Regions from separate parts of the Microbacterium lemovicicum genome, predicted to be linked through region 1. Evidence: predicted binding sites of a transcription regulator. Region 1 holds the regulator's gene; the other holds the start of a gene.
What was found. Region 1 encodes LexA, which represses DNA repair genes until DNA is damaged. Its sites were predicted from a motif close to TCGAACANNTGTTCGA; they were not measured.
Positions count from the first base shown of each region.

Region 2: CVS47_RS00720 (Rv2578c family radical SAM protein) is a predicted target of LexA. The motif match lies at 2,144-2,159, and genes of this name have one in related genera.

Region 1 is NZ_CP031423.1:1,157,194-1,161,402, forward strand. It holds gene CVS47_RS05350 (prolyl oligopeptidase family serine peptidase) at 1-1,386, opposite strand, end outside; gene lexA (transcriptional repressor LexA) at 1,444-2,136, opposite strand; gene CVS47_RS05360 (LysM peptidoglycan-binding domain-containing protein) at 2,394-2,756, shown strand; gene CVS47_RS05365 (histidinol-phosphate transaminase) at 2,778-3,872, shown strand; gene hisB (imidazoleglycerol-phosphate dehydratase HisB) at 3,869-4,209, shown strand, end outside.
Region 2 is NZ_CP031423.1:145,854-150,062, forward strand. It holds gene CVS47_RS00715 (DEAD/DEAH box helicase) at 1-1,049, shown strand, start outside; gene CVS47_RS00720 (Rv2578c family radical SAM protein) at 1,059-2,135, opposite strand; gene CVS47_RS00725 (M15 family metallopeptidase) at 2,244-3,248, shown strand; gene CVS47_RS00730 (acyl-CoA dehydrogenase family protein) at 3,408-4,209, shown strand, end outside.

The DNA.
Region 1 (4,209 bases):
CAGGCGCTCGCGGTAGGCCCGCCCGTAGCCGGTCGAGCCGCCGTAGTTGACGTCGAGCACGCCGATGCCGCGGCTCGTGAAGAACGCGACGTCCATCGCGGCGCCGCCGGAGGCGTGCGCGGTGGGGCCGCCGTGGGCCAGCAGCAGGTAGGGCGGCAGCTCGCCGTCCGGTGCGGCGACGTCGGGGTTCGTCGGCGGGTAGGCGAACGCGTGCACGGGACCGTGGTCGCCGTCGAAGGTCAGCTCCTGCGCGACGGGCAGCCATGCGGCATCCGGAGCCTCGTCCACCGTGCCCCGCACGAGCCGCGGTGCGGGCGCGGCATCGTCGAGATCGACCTCCCACAGGCCACCGAGCGTGCTCGACCCGGAGCCGCTGAACAGCACGCGGGTGCCGTGGACGCCACCGAGGAGAAGACGCGAGGACGCGTCGGCGGGGAGTCCGCGGACGTCGTCGCCGTCGAGCACGGCCAGGACGTCCGCGCCGTCGGTGCGGACGGCGAGCACGCGCCCGTCCGCGAGCGGCGCGAACCAGCGGGCGCCGAGGTTCCACAGCGGGCCGCCGGTGTCGGCATCCGCGGGCGCGACGGCGACGGATCGTCCGTCGAGATCGGTGCGGTCGAGGTTCCACCGCCCCGTGCGGTCGGAGGAGTGCAGGATCTCCCGGTCGGACACCCACTCGGGCTGAAGCACGGACACACCCGCTCCTCCCGCCAGGGTCCGCCACGATCCGACGGTGCCGTCCGCATCGAGATCGCCGACCCGCAGCTCCGAGGCGTCCCAGGGCATGTCGGGATGATCCCACGCGATCCAGGCGAGCCGCCGCCCGTCCGGTGACACCTGCGGCGCGGCGAGGAAGTCGCTGCCCGCGACGACGGAGATGAGAGACGCCGGGTCCGCCGACCCGGAGCCGTCGAGCGGGATCGCGACGATGTCGCGCTGCGGGACGGGTTCGCCGGCGTGCACCTCCCGCACGGCGAGGAGACGACCGGCCGCGAGCACCAGGTCCGCGTACCGCGCGCGAGGATCCTCGGGCGTCAGGGCCACGGGTTCGAGGCCGACGCCGCCCCGCCACACCCGCTGGTCGCCGCCGTGGACGAAGAACAGCGACCCCGTGGCATCCGTCGTCCATGCCCCGCCGCCGTACTCGTGGACGCGGCTGCGCACGTCCCAGGGGGCGGACAGCACCGTCTCGGGTTCGCCTCCGCGCGCCGCCGCCTCGGCGGTCAGGCGTCGGACCGCGGACCGGCCGTTCTCGGCGGGCAGACGCTCGAGCCACCAGATGTCGTCGCCCACGTAGCGGCCGGCGTCGACCGGATGGGAGCCGGCGGCCACGTCACGGGCGGAGAGCGGCGACGGCCAGGATCCGTAGGGGAGTGTCTGAGTCACCCGTCCACCGTACGCGGCGGCGCGGACGCGTCCGCGGGCGACCGGCGCGGCGGCGGCTCAGATGGCGCGAAGGACCGCCACGACCTTGCCGAGCACGGTGGCCTCGTCGCCGAGGATGGGCTCGAAGGCGGAGTTGCGCGGCAGCAGCCAGGTGTGTCCGTCGCGGCGGCGGAAGGTCTTGACCGTCGCCTCCTCGTCGAGCATGGCCGCGACGATGTCGCCGTTGTCCGCGTCGGGCTGAGAGCGGACGACGACCCAGTCGCCGTCGCAGATGGCGGCGTCGATCATCGACTCGCCCGAGACCTTCAGCATGAACAGGTCGCCCTTGCCGACGAGCTGACGCGGCAGCGGGAAGATCTCCTCGACCTGCTGCTCGGCGGTGATCGGTATGCCGGCGGCGATGCGTCCGACGAGCGGCACGAGGGCGGCGTCCCCGACGGCGGGGGCGGTGTCGGCGGGGTTCTCGGTCGAGGTGCCGGGGAGGTCGATGAGGACTTCCATCGCGCGCGTCTTGCCGGGGTCGCGACGCAGGTAGCCGCTCAGCTCGAGCTGGTTGAGCTGGTGGGTGACGCTGGAGAGCGACTTCAGGCCCACGGCGTCGCCGATCTCGCGCATGCTCGGCGGATAGCCGTGGCGGGCGATCGAACGCTGGATGACCTCGAGGATGGCGAGCTGCTTGTCGCTGAGGCTCTTGCGGCGGCGGGTCTGAGGCTTGTCGCGCGCTCCGTCGGCCGGTGCCGGCTCGGTCATCTTCGTCTCCTGTCTGAGGCCCTCCTCCGCATCGGTCTTCGAATGTCGGAGGTCGGTGATGGGCTACTCGTATCGAAACCGTATCCGCAGACCAGGCCCGCGACGCTGAAGGCGTCCGCGTGTCGTGTTCGAAAGATTCGCGGACATCGACGCGCTTGACACCCTACAAGATCGAAGATAACTTCGGAAAAGAGATTCGCATCCGGCACTCCCGGCCGAGTGCCGGATGCGAACCTCTCCCCGCCCAAGGAGCAGCCATGACCACCATCGCTATGACGTCCGTCCGTTCGACCGGCACGACGCGTCTGCGCCTGACCGTCCGCGGCCGCCGGGTCCTGGCTGCCGCGGCGGCCTTCCCCGCCGCCGCCGCCCTGGCCCTCGCCGTCGTGGGCGGCTCAGCCGCCACCGCGACCCCCGACGCGGGAATGCCGGGGGGCTCGTTCGAGACGGTCACCGTCGCCGCCGGCGAGTCGCTGTGGTCCATCGCCCAGCACATCGCACCGTCGGCCGACCCCCGTGACGTCGTGTCGGCCCTCGCGCGCCTCAACGCCCTCGAGGGTGGAACGCTCACGGCCGGCCAGAAGCTTTCGGTGCCCGCCGAGTACGCCGCCGGGGAGTGAGCGCAGGCCCACGGCTCTACGATGGGACGGGTGACCGCTCGTCTCGATGACCTCCCGCTCCGCGATGATCTCCGCGGAATGACGCCCTACGGCGCACCACAGGCTCCGCTGTCGGTGGCCCTCAACGTCAACGAGAACACCCACCCGGTGCCGCAGCACGTCGCAGACGACATCCTCGACGCGATCGCCCTCGCACTGCGCGAGGTCAACCGCTATCCCGACCGCGAGTTCACCGCTCTGCGGGAGGGGTTCGCCGACTACCTCGGGCACGGTCTGGAACGCGATCAGATCTGGGCGGGCAACGGCTCGAACGAGGTGCTCCAGCACATCCTCCAGGCGTTCGGCGGCCCCGGCCGCACCGCCTTCGGCTTCGCGCCCACCTATTCCATGTACCCGCTGCTCACGCGCGGCACCGGCGCCGAGTGGATCGCCGGCACCCGCGGGCACGACTTCGTCGTGACGGCCGACGACGCGGCCCGCCAGGTCGCCGACGCGCGGCCCGACGTGGTGTTCCTCTGCGCGCCGAACAACCCCACCGGCACGCCGATGGGGCTGGACGTCATCGAGGCGGTCTACGACGCGACCGACGGCATCGTCATCGTCGACGAGGCCTACCAGGAGTTCGCCCCCCGCGACGAGCGCTCGGCGGTCACGCTCCTGCCCGACCGCGAGCGTCTCGTGGTCTCCCGCACCATGAGCAAGGCCTTCGCGTTCGCGGGTGCCCGCGTCGGCTACCTCGCGGCGGACCCCGCCTTCATCGATGCGCTGCGTCTCGTGCGGCTGCCCTACCACCTGAGCGCCCTCACCCAGGCGGCCGCCACGGCGGCCCTGCGTCACGCCCCGGTCATGCTGTCGATGGTCGACGAGATCGTCGCGCAGCGCGAGCGGATCTCCGCGACGGTCGCGGCCCTGGGGTACCAGCCCTACGAGTCCTGGGCGAACTTCGTGCTGTTCGGGGGAGTGGACGACCCGGCCGCCACCTGGCGCGCACTCTACGATCGCGGCATCCTGATCCGCGACATCGGGATCCCGGGACACCTCCGAGTGACGGCCGGCACCGAGGAGGAGACCACCGCGTTCCTCGACGCCCTCGCCTCGGTAGGATCGGCCTCATGACCCGTCCCGACACGCACAGGACGGCCTCGCTGCGTCGTGCCACCAGCGAATCCACCGTCGAGCTGAACCTCGACCTGGACGGCACCGGCGTCGCGCGCATCGACACCACGGTGCCGTTCTTCGACCACCTGCTGACCGCCTTCGCGAAGCACTCGCTGACAGACCTCACCGTGCGCGCCTCCGGCGACACGCAGATCGACGCCCACCACACGGTGGAGGACGTCGCGATCGTCCTCGGCGACGCCCTCCGAGAGGCCCTCGGCGACAAGTCCGGCATCTCGCGCTACGGCGACGCCCTCGTGCCGCTCGACGAGGCGCTCGCGCAGGCGGTCGTCGA
Region 2 (4,209 bases), 1.0 Mb from region 1:
CCGGCTCCGGCAAGACCATCGCCTTCGGCGCACCGCTCGTCGAGCGCGTGCTCCGCTCACAGGGCGGCGGACGACGCGAGTACGGCCGTCGGCCGCGCGCGCTGATCCTCGCGCCGACGCGCGAGCTCGCGCTGCAGATCGACGGCACCGTGCAGCCCATCGCCCGCAGCGTGGGCCTGTTCACGACGCAGATCTACGGCGGCGTGCCCCAGGGCCGTCAGATCGGAGCGCTCCGCAAGGGCGTCGACATCGTCATCGGCACGCCCGGCCGCATCGAGGACCTCATCGATCAGCGCAAGCTCGACCTGTCCGACGTCCGCGTCGTCGTGATCGACGAGGCCGACCACATGAGCGAGCTCGGCTTCCTCGAGCCGCTCCAGCGCATCCTGCGCCACACGCCCGGCGGCAGCCAGAAGCTGCTGTTCTCGGCCACGCTCGACCGCGAGGTGGCTGCCGTCGTCGACGAGTTCCTCGAGAACCCGGCCGTCTACGAGGTCGCGGGCGAGACCCAGGAGACCGGCACGATCGACCATCGCGTGCTCGTGATCGACCACCGCGAGAAGGGCGAGATCCTCCGCCGCCTCGTCGATCGCGACGGCAAGACGCTCGTGTTCGCGCGCACCCGCGCCTACGCGGAGATGCTCGCCGACGACCTCGCCGACGCCGGCATCCCCGCAGTCGCCCTCCACGGCGACCTCAACCAGGCCAAGCGCACCCGCAACCTCGAGCGTCTGACCTCGGGCCGCGTGCGCGTGCTCGTCGCCACGGATGTCGCGGCCCGCGGCATCCACGTCGACGACATCGATCTCGTGGTCCAGGCCGACGCGCCCGACGAGTACAAGACGTACCTGCACCGCTCCGGCCGCACCGGTCGCGCGGGCGCGGTCGGACGCGTGGTCACGCTGATCCCGCGTCAGCGCCGCCGTCGCATGACCGAGATGCTCGAGCGCGCCGAGATCGACGCGCCGTTCGAGGAGGCCCGCGTCGGCGACGACGTGATCGACGAGCTGGCCGGCACCCTGCCGACCGACGCCGAGCTCACCCGCTGAGCGACGTCCTCAGAACAGCATCGGAGCGGCGGTCTGCGCGGTACGACCTCTCGAGGTCGTGACCACGCGGGCCGCCGCCGTGCGTGCGGCGAGCCCCGGCGAGGGCGCCCGCCGCGCGCCGTCCTCCTCGGCCCATCCGTCGAGGCGATGCCGGCGCAGGAGGGGCCTGACCCGCTGGGTCAGCCACGTCCGGTAGCCCTTCGGCGCGTATGACGCCACACCCGGGTACAGCCCCAGGTACGCCGGCACGAGGTCGGGATGCTCCCGCTCGAGCCAGGTCATGAACCACTGCTTCGCGCCCGGCCGCAGGTGCAGCGCGCCGAAGACCACGCGCGACGCCCCGGCTGCGGCGATGAGGTCCAGCGCATGGTCGAGAGCCGCGACCGAGTCGGTGAGGTGGGGCAGGATCGGCATCAGGAACACCGTCACCCGGAACCCCGCCTCCGTCGCCGCCCGCACCGTGTCGAGGCGCGCCTTCGCCGACGGCGTGCCGGGTTCGATCGCGTGCTGGAGCGCGTCGTCGAAGATCGCGATCGACATCGCGAGTCCGACATGGACGGATGCCGCGGCCTCGGTGATCAGCGGCAGGTCGCGCCGCAGCAGCGTGCCCTTGGTCAGGATCGAGAACGGGGTGCCCGACTCCGCGAGCGCGGACACGATGCCGGGCATGAGGGCGTAGCGGCCCTCCGCGCGCTGATACGGGTCGGTGTTGGTGCCGAGCATGACGGGCTCGTGCTGCCACGACGGGCGCCGGAGCTCCTTGCTCAGCACCTCCGCCACGTTGACCTTCACGACGACCTGCGAGTCGAAGTCGCGTCCCGCGTCGAGGTCGAGGTACTCGTGCGTGCCGCGCGCGAAGCAGTAGACGCAGGAGTGGCTGCAGCCGCGGTAGGGGTTCACGGTCCAGTCGAACGGCATGCCCGATGATCCGGGCACGTTGTTGAGGGCGCTCTTGGCCATCACCTCGTGGAAGGTCATGCCGGCGAAGTCGGGCGTCGTGACCGATCGCACGAGACCGTCGATGCGCTCGAGTCCGGGCAGGGCGGCGGCATCCGGCACCCCGAGTTCCTGTCCCTGCCAACGCATGGACCTATACGAACAGATGTACGAATGTCTGTCAAGCGCGTCGGCCTGCGCGTCGAAGCTCGCGCCAGCCCGATCGCGCGGTCGCGTCCCGGCGTTCACAATGGGAGCGTGACGGCACCCGATCCGCACGCTGGCACCTCTCGTCGCGCGCACCCTCCCGCGCGTGACGTCGAGCGCGCCGCCCGCCGACGCCGCGCCGCCCGGGTGCGGCTGATCTTCGCGCTGGCGATGGCCGTCGCCCTGGTCGTGGGCACGACCGTCGCCGTATCGGCGGTGCTCACTGCCGGTCCGGTGGCCGAGGCATCCGCGTCCACCGCCACGCCGTCGGCACTCGTCGCCTCACCCGCTCCCCCGCAGGCCGAGGCCCTCCCCGCCCCGACGATCGTCGGCAGTTCCGTCGCCGCCGTCGACCTGTGCGCGGACGCGACGGTCACCGCCGAGCTGGCCGCCGGCGACGACGCCGCGGTCATCGTCGCCGCCGGTGGTCCTGACGGGCTGCGCCAGGGCGTGGCCACCGGAACGCTGCCGTGCGTGTCGCTGTCCGATCCCGGGCACGTGTGGACGGTCGTCAACAAGACCCGCCCGTTCCAGCCGGTCGACTACGAGCCGTCGCCGCGCGAGCTGCCCGCGGGTGTGCGCAGCATCGAGGGCGGCACGCTGCGATCGGATGCGGCGGCCGCCCTGTCGGCGCTGGTCGCCGCCGCGGCGGCGGAGGGCGCCGGCGAGATCGCCCTCGAGAGCGGCTACCGCTCCTACATCACGCAGCAGAACAACTTCGGCTCGGGCGGACCGGAGGTCGAGGCATCGGTCGCCCGTCCGGGATACAGCGAGCACCAATCGGGCCTGGCGGCCGACGTCGTGGCGTGCGACGGCGGAGGATGCGGCACGCTGGACGACCTCGCCGCGACTCCGCAGGGCGCGTGGACGGCGGCCAACGCCTGGCGATTCGGGTGGATCGTCCGCTACGAGGCGGGACGCACCGACACCACCGGCTATATCCCGGAGCCCTGGCACCTGCGCTACATCGGCACGGAGCTGGCGCGCGCCTATCACGACGGCGGCTGGCTGAGCCTGGAGGAGTTCTTCGGGCTGCCCGCGGCGCCGACGTACTGAGCACCGACACCCGACACCCAGTCCCACGATGAGTGGGATGGAATGCCATTTCCCCGGCTCGTCCATCGATTCGGAGACATAGAATCGCCGCAGGCGCCGCGGCCGTTCCGGCCTCCGCCACCGAGATGTCTCCGCGCGGCGGGGAGGGAAGGACCGGGCATGGACCGCGAGATCTACGACGAGGACCACGAGGCGTTCCGCGAGGTCGTCAAGGAGTTCGTCAAGCGCTTCGTCACGAACGAGAAGCGCGAGCAGTGGGATGCGGCGGGCGAGATCGACCGCGCGACGATGAAGGCCGCCGGCGAGTCGGGCATCATCGGCCTGTCGGTTCCCGAGGAGTTCGGCGGCGCCGGGATGCTGCAGGACTACCGCTTCCGGGCTGTCGTCAACGAGGAGATCATCAAGGCCGGTGCGGGGTCGCTCGCGGGCGCCTTCGGCATCCAGGACGACCTGGCCGTGCCGTACCTCGTGCACATGGGCACGCAGGCGCAGAAGGAGAAGTGGCTGCCGGGGATGGCGACGGGCGACGTGCTCGGCGCGCTGGCGATGAGCGAGCCGGGCGCGGGCTCCGACCTCCGCGGCATCTCGACGACGGCGAAGAAGGTCGACGGCGGGTACCTCGTCAACGGTGCGAAGACGTTCATCTCCTCCGGCAAGACCGCCGACATCGTGGTGACGTTCGTCAAGACCGGCGAAGGCAACAGGCCTGACGCGTTCAGCCTCCTCATCCTCGAGAACGGCATGGACGGGTTCGATCACGGCAAGAAGCTCCACAAGATGGGCTTCGCCGGTCACGACACCGCCGAGCTCAGCTTCAGCGACGTCTTCGTGCCCGATGAGAACCTCATCGGCGGCGAGGAGGGCAAGGGCTTCGTCCAGCTGATGATGAACCTGCCGCTGGAGCGGCTGTCGATCGGCGTCGCCGCGGCGGCGGCCTCCGAGGCCGCGCTCAACTGGACCC